One region of the Buttiauxella sp. AC142 genome, then DNA from elsewhere that is predicted to be linked to it. Evidence: predicted binding sites of a transcription regulator. Region 1 holds the regulator's gene; the other holds the start of a gene.
The links. Region 1 encodes ArgR, which controls arginine synthesis, uptake and breakdown. Its sites were predicted from a motif close to ANTGAATAAAAATACANT; they were not measured.
Positions count from the first base shown of each region.

Region 2: argA (amino-acid N-acetyltransferase) is a predicted target of ArgR. The motif match lies at 3,001-3,018, and genes of this name have one in related genera.

Region 1 is NZ_CEEDCH010000001.1:4,043,636-4,050,310, reverse strand. Features, by position in the region: gene aaeB (p-hydroxybenzoic acid efflux pump subunit AaeB) at 1-1,020, shown strand, start outside; gene AC0IWZ_RS18765 (NAD-dependent succinate-semialdehyde dehydrogenase) at 1,095-2,549, shown strand; gene AC0IWZ_RS18760 (barstar family protein) at 2,583-2,855, shown strand; gene yhcN (peroxide/acid stress response protein YhcN) at 2,924-3,190, opposite strand; gene yhcN (peroxide/acid stress response protein YhcN) at 3,307-3,570, opposite strand; gene argR (transcriptional regulator ArgR) at 3,955-4,425, opposite strand; gene mdh (malate dehydrogenase) at 4,859-5,797, shown strand; gene degS (outer membrane-stress sensor serine endopeptidase DegS) at 5,868-6,675, opposite strand, start outside.
Region 2 is NZ_CEEDCH010000001.1:3,571,669-3,578,343, forward strand. Features, by position in the region: gene mltA (murein transglycosylase A) at 1-858, opposite strand, end outside; tRNA gene AC0IWZ_RS16640 (tRNA-Met) at 1,066-1,142, shown strand; tRNA gene AC0IWZ_RS16645 (tRNA-Met) at 1,212-1,288, shown strand; tRNA gene AC0IWZ_RS16650 (tRNA-Met) at 1,351-1,427, shown strand; gene amiC (N-acetylmuramoyl-L-alanine amidase AmiC) at 1,560-2,816, opposite strand; gene argA (amino-acid N-acetyltransferase) at 3,051-4,382, shown strand; gene recD (exodeoxyribonuclease V subunit alpha) at 4,405-6,240, opposite strand; gene recB (exodeoxyribonuclease V subunit beta) at 6,237-6,675, opposite strand, start outside.

The sequences.
Region 1 (6,675 bases):
TATTTAGTGCTGAAACGGGGTGTTATCAGCAATACTCGTATCAATGCGATTGAAGAAGAGATTTTAACCCAGGAAGTGGTGGTAAAAGTGCAATCAGCTGAAGGCCACCACGCGATGATCAATTTCTGGCGTACCGCCATTTCTTGCCTGTTGGGCTGCTTGTTCTGGCTTGCGACCGGTTGGACATCCGGTAGCGGTGCCATGGTCATGATCGCGGTGGTCACATCGCTCGCTATGCGTTTGCCGAACCCTCGCATGGTGGCGTTAGATTTTCTCTACGGAATGCTGGTGGCGTTGCCGCTGGGGGGACTCTATTTTCTGGTCATCATTCCCGCGACACAGCAAAGTATGGTGCTGCTTTCTATTAGCCTTGCGTTGTTGGCGTTCTTTATTGGTATCGAAGTACAGAAACGGCGGTTGGGTTCGATGGGGGCGCTGGCCGGGACAATTAACGTTATCGTGTTAGATAACCCCATGACGTTTCACTTCAATACATTTTTGGATGGCGCGTTGGGGCAAATTATTGGCTGTTTCGTGGCATTGATGGTGATACTCATCATCCGTGATAATTCGAAAGCCCGAACGGGTCGCACGCTGTTGAACCAGTTTGTCTCTGCGGCAGTTTCCGCATTAACAACCAACAAGGCTCGCCGCAAAGAAAACCATCTGCCCGCGCTGTATCAGCAGCTTTTCTTACTGCTGAATATGTTCCCGGGTGATATCCCGCGTTATCGCCTGGCGCTGACATTAATCATTGCGCACCAGCGTCTACGTGATGCGCCGATACCGATGAACGACGATCTTTCGGCATTCCATCGCCAACTGCGCAAGACAGCAGACAAAGTGACTTCGGCCTCCAGCGATGACAAAAAGCAGCGTTACTTCAAGCAATTGCTGGAGGAACTGGACATCTACCAGGAAAAATTGCGTATCTGGGAGGCGCCATTACAGGTCACCGAGCCGGTACGGCGATTAGCCGAGGTGCTGCATAAATACCAGCACGCATTCATCGCTGCCTGACCCGAGCCGACGCCATGCGTCGGCTTTTTTGTATCTATACTTACCAGATGCCCAATTCATAACAGGAGAAAACTATGACAAATCAGGCACTCCAGGACAGTGAATTATTTAACACCGGTTATCTGGTCAATGGTGAATGGCGCAAACTCAGCGCAACCTTCGATGTTCTCAACCCGGCTACCGGCGAAGTTGTCGCGAAAGTGGCAAAAGCCGGTAAAAAAGAGGTGGAAGAAGCGATTGCCGCTGCGGCTAAAGCTTTCCCTGCATGGCGTGCAAAAACCGCCAAAGAACGTTCCACGATTCTCTATAAGTGGTTCCAGTTAATTATCGAGAACAAAGCCTGGCTCGGGCGCTTAATGACCACAGAACAAGGCAAACCGTTGAAAGAGGCGGAAGGCGAAGTCGAGTATGCCGCAAGTTTTATCCAGTGGTTTGCCGAGCAAGCCAAGCGTGCAAATGGTGAAATTATTCCTCCGGCGAAACCCGGTTCACGAATTTTAGCCACCCGGGAGCCTATCGGCGTAGTTGCGGCTATCACGCCGTGGAACTTCCCAATGGCAATGCTGACTCGCAAACTAGGCCCGGCGCTTGCCGCGGGTTGTACCGGCGTGATTAAACCTGCTAATAACACTCCGCTGTCTGCATTTGCATTGCTGGCTCTGGCGAAGAAAGCCGGTGTCCCAGATGGTGTACTCAACGCCGTGGCGGGGAATACGCAAGAAATTAGCGATGCAATTATGGCCAGCCGCGACGTTCGCAAAATATCATTCACCGGTTCCACTGCAGTGGGTAAAACCCTGGTGCGTAATGCGGCTGAAACAATGAAAAAGGTGTCGATGGAACTTGGCGGCAATGCGCCGTATATCGTCTTTGAAGATGCTGATATTGACGAAGCCGTGAAGGGGGCTGTCGCGAATAAATTCCGTAATGCAGGCCAGGTCTGCGTTAGCGTTAACCGTTTCTTTATTCAGGAAAAGGTCTACGACCAGTTCGTCAACAAACTCGCGGATGCCGTTAAAGCCCTGAAAGTGGGTAATGGTCTTGAAGAAGGCGTTGTTGTAGGGCCATTAATTGAAAAATCTGCGGTCGATAAAGTCCGTGAACATGTTGAAGATGCGCAGGCGAAGGGCGGAAAAGTGCTGGTAGGCGGGAAGAGTCATGAATTGGGTGGCAACTTCTGGCAACCAACGGTGATAGTGGATGCCACCGATGATATGAAACTCGCGCAGGAAGAAACCTTTGGCCCGTTGGCCGCCTGCTTCAGTTTCAAAACGGAAGAGGAAGTGATTGAGCGAGCGAATAACACACCATTTGGTTTAGCGGCCTACTTCTATACTCAGAATCTGGCCCGCGTATTCCGTGTCTCGCAAGCGATTGAAAGCGGGATGATTGGTATCAACGAATGCGCCGTTTCGACCGAGCTGGGGCCGTTTGGTGGTGTGAAAGAATCCGGACTGGGTCGGGAAGGTTCCGTGTTAGGTCTGGATGAGTTTCTGGAAGTCAAAACCTTGCATATTGGCGGGCTATAGTCACCACAATGCGAATGGGTTAGGTGGCAATCTATGAAAAAATACACCTTTGATTTTAGTCAGATAGAAGATCAGCCGGGATTCTATCGCCACTTTATCCAGGTTTTTCAACTTGAGAAAAAACAGGTTCACGATCTCGATAGTTTGTGGGATGTCGTCGTTGGGGATATTTTGCCGCTCCCGGTAGAGATTGAATTTGTTCATCTACCAGAAATGCAAAGGCGGCGGTATGGCGCTTTGATTTTGCTTTTTGACGAAGCGGAAGAGGAGCTGGAAGGGCAATTGCGGTTTAACGTGCGTGGCTAACGCTGATTTAAACCCATAAAAAAGCCCCCGCGAGCGGGGGCAAAGTCGCCAGATTTGACGACGAGGGTTTATTTATACAGTTCAGCGGTGGCGTGCCAGGTATCGCCTGAACGTGCTTCGGTAATGCGATAAGCAGAGGCACCTTCCTGAGTCGCTTTCTGTGATAATTCATGACGCATATCCATCGGCGCGCTACCCACCTGGCTTACTGAAATACTGCCCATGGACTGCATGTTTTGAGCTTGTTCGTTAGTGACCTGATGTGCGGCTGCATTAGCGCCGAAAGAGATCACGGAGAAAAGGCTAAGTGCTGCGATGGTTAATTTGGTTTTCATGATGTCTACTCCTGAATAAGTTTTTCAACGACCGGAAGGGCTTAAGTGCATTTATTGTTCTTGGGGTCGTCATTTTGTTTAAACGGTAAATCACTATTATTTATGGCTAACGACTGTTATTTGTACAGCTCAGCAGTTGCGTGCCATGCATCGCCAGAACGTGCTTCGGTGATACGGTAAGAAGAAGCACCTTGCTCTTCAGCTTTTTTATTCAACATCTGGTGCATATCCATTGGTGCGCTACCTACCTGGCTTACAGAAACGGAACCCATTGACTGAAGGTTCTGCGCTTGTTCAGCGTTGATAGAAGTGGCTGCGAATGCACCAAATGACAGCATTGAAAGCAGGCTAGCGGCTACTACTGTTGATTTCATGTTCATGGTTTTTACCTCGTCGTATTCTTTTATTGGGGTCTTCATTTCGTGACCCTCATCACAAAATCAAGTATACACTAATAACTCACAAAATTAATACCCTGCTAATTATTCTCTATGAAACTTTACAATAATAGAGGCTTTGGTTATTACGTAAAGTTATTAAAAATGGATGTATATTGCTATTTTTGTGTTAAATATAAGTAAAAACAATGGGATGTCAGACTTTGATTTTTTGTGCGGTTTATCACATAACTGGCTGATGCAAGCGAGATTTAGGCTTAGAAAGAAGGTAAAACCGGGATTTACTGACAATGGATGTGAGCAGGGGGATTGTTACGGAGGTGTTGTTCCCGTTGTTCATTCACAACGGGAATGGAGTATTAACGCTTACAGTTCTTGTTCAAACAGCACCAGAATCGCTTCATACAATTCTTTCACGGTAAAGTTTTTCGCGGGAGTGGTGAAGATAGTGTCATCCCCGGCAATGGTTCCCAGAATGCCTTCCGCTTTACCTAAAGAATCCAGCAGGCGCGCAATAAGCTGCGCAGCACCAGGACTGGTATGAATGACCACAACGGCATCGTTGTAATCAATATCCAACACCAGATTTTTTAGCGGGCTGGAAGTGGTTGGCACGCCAAGCTCTGCCGGTAAGCAATACACCATTTCCATTTTTGCGTTGCGGGTACGCACGGCGCCGAACTTTGTCAGCATGCGAGAAACTTTGGACTGATTAATATTTTCAAAACCATCGTTTTGCAATGCATGGACGATCTCGCCCTGAGAACTGAATTTCTCTTCTTTTAATAGTGCTTTGAATGCTTTGACTAATTCTTCTTGTTTTGAGGAAATACGCATAGGTTACCCATTTAAAGGTCAACAAAGATAACATTATTATGCATTTAAATGAATTATTATGCAAATGAATGGCAGGTTGTCAGCCTGAAATAATGTTATGAAAGAGGCGGATTTTATCAAATTTTGTTATCGAGGAACATGCCTTCGTCACGACTCGAAAATATGTAGGTAAGTAAATCAAATGTTATCAAAATGATGTTGTTTTGCTGCGTAGGGAGGGGTAATGTAACCGCCGTTGATGTGACAACATCAGGTTGTGACCGGGCGCTCAGGCGTCGTTTCCACCCGGTGAGTAAATGCAGCAGTAACGCTTCAGGGATGCGTAACTTCGCAAACCTTAAGCGGGAAGATTGTAATTACCCCTTCTCTGGATTATGGTCGCCACCGCATGGAGTTACGGCACCTATTTGCTAACCATAATAAGGAGTTTAGGATGAAAGTTGCAGTCCTCGGCGCAGCAGGCGGAATCGGCCAGGCGCTTGCCCTTCTACTCAAGACCCAACTGCCTTCAGGTTCAGAACTCTCTCTGTATGATATTGCACCGGTAACCCCAGGTGTTGCAGTCGATCTGAGTCATATCCCTACTGATGTGAAAATTAAAGGTTTCTGCGGTGAAGATGCTACACCAGCGCTGGTGGGTGCTGATGTCGTGCTTATCTCCGCCGGTGTCGCTCGTAAGCCAGGTATGGATCGCTCGGATCTGTTTAACGTCAACGCGGGAATCGTTAAAAATCTGGTTCAACAGATTGCTAAAACTTGCCCGAAAGCCTGTATCGGTATCATCACGAACCCGGTGAATACCACTGTTGCTATCGCAGCTGAAGTGCTGAAAAAAGCAGGTGTGTACGATAAGAACAAACTGTTTGGCGTGACTACGCTAGACATCATCCGCTCCAACACCTTTGTTGCGGAACTGAAAGGCAAACAGCCGACCGAGATCGAAGTCCCTGTCATCGGTGGCCACTCTGGCGTGACTATTCTGCCATTGCTGTCTCAGATCCCAGGCGTAAGCTTCACCGAGCAAGAAGTTGCTGACCTGACTAAACGTATCCAGAATGCGGGTACTGAAGTTGTGGAAGCGAAAGCGGGTGGCGGATCTGCAACTCTGTCAATGGGTCAGGCTGCTGCACGTTTTGGTCTGTCTTTGGTGCGTGCGCTGCAAGGCGAAAGCAACGTGGTTGAATGTGCGTATGTAGAAGGTAACGGCGAGCACGCTCGTTTCTTCTCTCAGCCATTGCTGCTGGGCAAAAATGGAATCGCGGAGCACAAGTCTTACGGAAAACTGAGTGCGTTTGAGCACCAGGCGCTGGAAGGCATGCTGGATACTCTGCAGAAAGACATTACCCTTGGCGAAGAGTTTGTTAACAAATAAACCCTGCGCTTAAGCGAAAAAAAACCGGAACACTGATTCCGGTTTTTTATTGCCTGGAGTTCACTGCTTATTAGTTAGTGGCGGGATATTCCTGAATCGTTACCTGCAACGTCAGCTTTTTATCTTCACGCATCACTTCAACAGGAATGACTGAGCCTGGGCGAATCTCCGCTACCTGGTCCATTGTCCCCAATGCGGATATGGCCGGTTTATGGTTCACGGAGATAATCACGTCATTAACCAAAAGACCTGCTTTTGCTGCCGGGCCATCAGGGGTAACTTCATTAACGATGATCCCTTGAATTTGATCGATACCCGTTGCCGGGCCATGCAATGGCGTAATCTCACGACCGCCAATACCAATATAGCCACGAATTACGCGTCCATCGCGGATCAGCTTATCCATGATTTTTGTCGAAAGCTGAGTCGGGATCGCAAAGCCGATACCTTCAGGGGTTTCGCCATCGTTGCTTTTATCAAACGACAATGTATTGATGCCCATTAGCTCGCCGAGGGAATTGACCAGCGCACCACCGGAGTTACCATGGTTAATTGAAGCGTCCGTTTGCAGGAAGGACTGGCGGCCAGAAGGGCTAAGGCCAATACGGCCGGTTGCACTAATAATCCCCTGCGTAATGGTTTGCCCGAGGTTATACGGGTTACCAATCGCCATCACAACATCGCCAATATGCGGCATGCGCTTATTATTGATAGGGATGACAGGGAGATTGGTGGCGTTAATTTTCAGCACCGCTAAATCAGTCAGGCTATCTGAGCCAACCAATAAAGCTTCAAACACTCGGCCATCTTGCAGAGCAACGATGATTTGCTCGGCATCATTAATGACGTGTTTGTTAGTAATGATGTAGCCGCGTTCA
Region 2 (6,675 bases), 470 kb from region 1:
AGGAATAATTGAACGATCAGACGCAACCGACGCACGTCCAATTAACGGCACCGCACTCGCCCCTTTCACCGGCGCGAAGCTTGCAGGTTTAAAGAAGACGAACGACGGATTCTGTTCGAGCAGCTCCTGCACTTCAGCCTGGCTGTGCGTTTCACCCCAATGGCGAATCGCCTGCATCGACATATCTTCTTTCTTCACTTCACCACGATCGATAAGTACTTTGCCGATACTGCGGTAAGCGTGGCCATTTTTGCCCGAATAGCCGAAGAAGGTTAATGGCTGCCCGTCGCCGAAATCTATATAGCCGCTGCCCTGCACATCCATAATGAAGTTATCCATTAAGGAATTGCTGTAAGCAATAATGTAGCTGTCGCTCAACCCACCCCGGTAAATCTCCGCACGGGACGGCAGGCGACCGCGTTTTGGTGGCATACGGTAGATTGGATACTGGAACTCGCCCTGGCGGGTATAACGCGCCTGTACAACTGGCGTGTAGTAGCCGGTGAATTGCACGTTGCCGTAGTTGTCAGCACCTTCCATTTGCCAGGCATCAAGACCGTACTGGCTCAGCTTGCTGGTATCGCCACCGGCACGCAGCCACTGTTGAACGGCACCGTAAACATCGCTCTTGCTATTATAGAGGCGAGGAGAAGCAGAACGAATCTGGTTAACTTGCTCAGCAAAGTCACCACCGTTTATTGGTGCTCCCACCGCATCCGGTTGGTTTACGAGGGAAAAAGGCTGGGTAAACTTCCCGTCTTTATATTGCTGACCTTTATCTGTCGGTTTTGAGGAGCAGCCCGCCAGAATGGCAACCACTACCCCAGTTACAATGTACTTCGTCCAACGTCCTATCATTACTTCCTCGCCCGGTTACGCCGCTTTATCCCACGCGAAGATAGCAAACACGCTGCAAGATTTAAACGTGTTGCGCCTCGCACAGCCCAGATGTGTTCGTTATTTGTACTTAAATTAAATTATTATCAGTTAGATGAGACAAATCGGGTATTTTTTAAAAAAAGGGTTGCATCAAAAGCCGAGCAGAGTATAGTGCGCTTCCACGGACGCGGGGTGGAGCAGCCTGGTAGCTCGTCGGGCTCATAACCCGAAGGTCGTCAGTTCAAATCTGGCCCCCGCAACCAATTAAAAAGTCGCTGAGTTTAGCGCGGTGATGAAAATCACTAGTAGTGAGTAGTAAATAGTTATACGGACGCGGGGTGGAGCAGCCTGGTAGCTCGTCGGGCTCATAACCCGAAGGTCGTCAGTTCAAATCTGGCCCCCGCAACCAACTAAGTCGCTGAGTATTCGCGCAATGATGAAAATCATTTGGGTAACAAAGAAGTTTACGGACGCGGGGTGGAGCAGCCTGGTAGCTCGTCGGGCTCATAACCCGAAGGTCGTCAGTTCAAATCTGGCCCCCGCAACCAACATTTAAAGCACTCTCAGGAGTGCTTTTTTTGTATCTGAAATTTGGGTTATTTGGTGGATGACGCTTACGCTTATCCCCCTACGAAATGCCGTTGTAGGTCTGATAAGCGTAAGCGTCATCCGACAAAGTATTAGCCGCGCCGCGCTAATCGCGAGCTATCCGCAAAATACGCCTTAATCCCTGCAAGAATTGATTCCGCCACTTCCTGCTGGAATGTCGCAGTACGCAGCTTGCGCTCTTCCTCAACATTACTCAGAAACGCGGTTTCGACCAGAATGGATGGAATATCCGGGGCTTTCAGCACGGCGAATCCAGCCTGATCGACGCTGTTTTTATGCAGCTTGTTCACTTTGCCTAATCTGGCCAGCACTTCTTTACCGAATTTAAGACTGTCGTTAATCGTCAGCGATTGCACCATATCGAACATCGTATGGTCGAGATATCTGTCGCCACTCTTACTCACCCCACCAATTAAGTCGGCGGCGTTCTGCGTTTGGGCAAGGAATTTTGCTGCCGTACTGGTGGCACCTTTGGTTGAGAGTGCAAATACTGACGATCCGCGAGCGGCTCCGGACGTAAACGCATCCGCATGAATGGAAACAAAAAGATCCGCACGCTGCTTCTGCGCTTTTGCCACCCTGACTTTTAACGGGATAAACACATCCTCGTTGCGCGTCATGTAGGCTTTCATATTCGCTTCTTTATCAATCAACGCTTTCAGGCGGCGCGCAATTTTGAGCACGATGTCTTTTTCACGCGTTTTGTTCGGCCCAATGGCTCCGGGATCTTCCCCGCCGTGGCCGGGATCGAGCATGATAACAATTGGCCTGTCACGCCCTGCCTTGCCGGGTTGCGGCCCTTGCTCCGGAGACGGAGGAGTATCTTTATCCAGCTTGCCGTTATTGTAATCTTCGAGCAGCGCCAACAGAGGATCCTGCTCGCTGTTCATATTGGCCGGATATAAATCCATTACCAGGCGTTCTTTAAATTCAGCAACCGGTGCCAGCGCAAAAAGATGCGGGGTGACATTCTGCTTGAGTTCAAAAACCATACGCACCGTTTGTGGATCAAACTGCCCAACACGTGCTGACTTGATGAAAGGATCGTCGCCGCGAATCTGGCCACCAATTCCTTTCAAAACTGAATTTAAATTCACACCTTCTATGTCGACAACCACGCGATCTGGGTTGCTCAATGCAAACTGCTTATACTTAAGCTGCTTGTTCGATTCCAGCGTGACACGAGTGTATGACGATGCGGGCCACACACGCACCGCAACCACCAGGCTTGAGGCAGCAAAGCCAACCTGGCTGACACTCAGTAGCCACATAGCGCCTGCGCCCTGCAATAAGCGGCGACGACTAATTAACGAACGGGAATCTGACATAGCTCTCCTGAGCGGTGTGTTTCCGTGAAACAAATAACCAATTTTATTTTTTGAGCCGAAAACTTTAGCGAAACACGCTCGGGCTGTCACCCTTTAAAGGGTAAACATTCGCAATCAAGCACCTGGCTGCACGGATGCAGAAATTTCTGCTTTGAGGAAATTGCTGCTTGCGCCAGAGGCAATAAAAGAATAAAAATACAGAAATTACGAATAATCATGCATCGAGGGCTTGCCGTGGTGAAGGAACGTAGAACCGAACTGGTACAGGGATTCCGCCATACTGTCCCCTATATAAATGCCCATCGGGGAAAAACGTTTGTCATTATGCTGGGCGGCGAAGCCATTGAACACGAGAACTTTTCCAGTATCGTTAACGATATTGGGCTGTTGCACAGCCTGGGAATTCGTCTGGTGGTGGTCTACGGCGCGCGTCCACAGATTGATACTAATCTGGCTTCGCATAATCATGAGCCTATCTATCATAAACACACGCGCGTCACCGATGCCAAAACGCTGGAACTGGTCAAACAGGCCGCCGGTTTGTTGCAGTTGGATATCACTGCGCGTTTGTCCATGAGCCTCGGCAACACGCCGTTGCAAGGTGCACACATCAATGTCGTTAGCGGTAATTTTATTATTGCTCAGCCTCTTGGCGTGGATGATGGCGTGGATTATTGCCACAGCGGGCGCGTGCGTCGCATCGACGAAGAAGCCATTCATCGTCAGCTTGATAACGGTGCAATTGTATTGATGGGCCCGGTGGCGGTTTCTGTCACTGGCGAAAGCTTCAACCTCACGTCTGAAGAGATTGCCACGCAGTTGGCGGTCAAACTGAAAGCCGAGAAAATGATCGGCTTCTGTTCTTCTCAGGGCGTTATCGATGACAACGGCAATATCGTTTCAGAACTGTTCCCCAACGATGCGCAAAAACGTATTGAAGAGCTGGAAGAAGCGGGTGATTACCACTCTGGCACCGTGCGTTTTCTGCGTGGCGCGGTGAAAGCCTGCCGCAGCGGCGTGCGCCGCAGCCACTTAATTAGCTATCAGGAAGACGGGGCGCTGTTGCAAGAACTCTTCTCACGCGACGGTATCGGGACACAAATCGTGATGGAAAGTGCGGAGCAAATTCGCCGCGCCACTATTAACGATATCGGCGGCATTCTGGAGCTGATTCGCCCGCTGGAGCAGCAAGGGATTCTGGTGCGCCGCTCGCGTGAACAACTGGAAATGGAGATCGACAAGTTCACCATCATCCAACGCGATAACCTGACTATCGCTTGCGCGGCGCTTTATCCATTCCAGGAGGAAGGGATTGGTGAAATGGCGTGTGTTGCGGTTCATCCGGATTACCGCAGTTCATCACGCGGTGAAGTATTGCTGCAACGCATTGCCACGCAAGCGCGGCAAATGGGGTTAAGCAAGTTGTTCGTGCTGACAACCCGCAGTATTCACTGGTTCCAGGAACGCGGGTTTATGCCGGTGGATGTCGAACTGCTGCCGGAAAGCAAAAAAGAGATGTACAACTATCAGCGCCGTTCAAAAGTGTTGATGGCAGATTTAGCATAATTAAAAAGCTAGCCCTTCTGGGCTAGCTAAAACTCTCCATCAACCCGCTACGCCGTTCAGTCCTGGTCACAATTGCCTTTTCTAACACCCGATCATCGGCATACAGCGACAGCTTATTTCGAGCGCGGGTAATCGCCGTATACACCAGTTCACGCGTCACCACAGCGGTGTACTGGTTTGGCAGCACCAGCGCGGCATGTTCAAATTCAGAACCCTGCGATTTATGCACCGTCATGGCGTATGCCGTATCGTGGCCCGGTAAACGACTTGGCTGTACGGATTTAATGGTGCCATCCGGCATCGGGAACCAGACCCTTAACCCCTCGCCTCTATCCAGCGCAATACCAATATCCCCGTTAAACAGCCCCAACGAACTGTCATTACGAGAAACCATAATCGGCCTGCCGTTATACCAGCGCGATGTCGCCTGATTTGGCCGCTCAATTAACCGTTTTTGAATCAGTGCCAGCTCGATGCGGCTATTCAAACCGCTGACGCCAAACGGGCCTTCACGCAAAGCACAGAGCATTTGATAACGCCCAAAAGCTTCAAGAATAGAAGCGGGCTCTGCCTGATTGCGAATCAAGTCCAGGTATGGTCGATACCCTTCCACCGCATCGTCAATCATCGTGGCGTAGTCCGCCGTTTCACGCAGTGGTTGTTTAGAAATATCGCTAAAACCTTCGCTAAATACGGTTTTGACGCGCTTAACATCGCTGGCATTGACCGCAAATGCCAGTTGCCCGATGCCGGATTTACTGTCAAAGCGGTAGCTTTTTTGCAGTAAACACAAACCATCACGCAACGCGCTCGCACCGTTACCTTCTCCAGCAGGAAGCGTATAACCGGTGAGTAGACTCAGCTCTGCTGCACGCTCAGATGAATATCCATGCGTAACATAGTGGCAAATATCCCCGAGCACGGCCCCTGCTTCAACCGACGCCAACTGGTCGCGGTCGCCTAAGAAAATCACTCGCGCATGAGGAGGCATCGCATTGATCAGTTTTGCCATCATCGGCAAATCCACCATCGAGGCTTCATCCACCACCAGCACATCAAGGTGCAAAGGATTTCCGGCGTGGTAGCGCAAGCGTTGGCTGTTCGGTTGCGCACCTAACAAACGGTGCAATGTGCAGGCATCGTTGGGTAATGAGGCTTTTTGCGCTTCATCTAACGGCAAGCGGCGCAACGCCGAACCCAATGATTCCGTCAAGCGGGCTGCGGCTTTCCCCGTCGGCGCGGCGAGTTGAATCCGCAAAGACGGGGCATCCGAAAGCTGGACTAACGCGGCGAGTAATTTCGCCACCGTGGTGGTTTTACCGGTACCCGGCCCACCTGAAATCACCGATATACGACGGGTTAATGCCACGGCTGCGGCCACTTTTTGCCAGTCAGTCTCGGGCAGCGGCTCAAAAAGCTGATTGAGTACGTTAATGACCTGCGATTCATTAAGCGCAATGGGCCGATTTTCCTGCACAAAAAACTGCGCAATGGACTGCTCGTTTTGCCACATTCGGTTGAGATATAAACGCTCGCTAATCAGCTTTAGCGGGGTCGCCCCTTCGTATTCACTCACCGCATTGGAAGCCAGCAATGTCTCGCGCCAGCCGCTTTTCAGGTCGGCAAGCGCAAAAAGTTGTGCCACTAAATCTGGCTGACGCCCGGAAAAAAAGAACTCCGGGACTAAACGTGAAAGCGGAATGCAGACATGCCCTTCACCCGCATCGTGGCTGACCAATGCCGCCGCGAGCATCACCGCGGGCTGATCATCACTGGCAATCATCATGGCAAACTGTGCATCCAGCGCACGCAATAACTTTTGCTCCACCGCCTGCTGTAAAAGCTCAGACATTTTCATGGCGTCACCTCGTCCTTTTGCGCCGCGAATAGTGCGTCCATCTTCGCAATCAGTTGCTCATCCGGGCACGTTGAATATATTCCTTGTGAGGAGCCGTTACTTTCGATGCCACGTAAGAAGAGGTAGATAACGCCGCCGAAGTGAGTCTGGTAGTCATAATCAGGAATTCTGTGCCGTAAATAACGGTGCAAAGCCAGCGTATACAGTTGATATTGCAGATCATACCGATGAGATTGCATCGCCGCCGCCATCGCTTCCCCGGTGTAAGCGCTGCTGTCTTCGCCCAGCCAGTTCGATTTGTAATCCAGCAGGTAGTAGCGCCCCTTCCAGCGGAACACCAGGTCAATAAACCCTTTCAGCATGCCACGCACTTGCTTGAAGTTTAACGGCGGACAACCTTTTGATAACGGGTCATATTCCCGCACGAGGGCATCT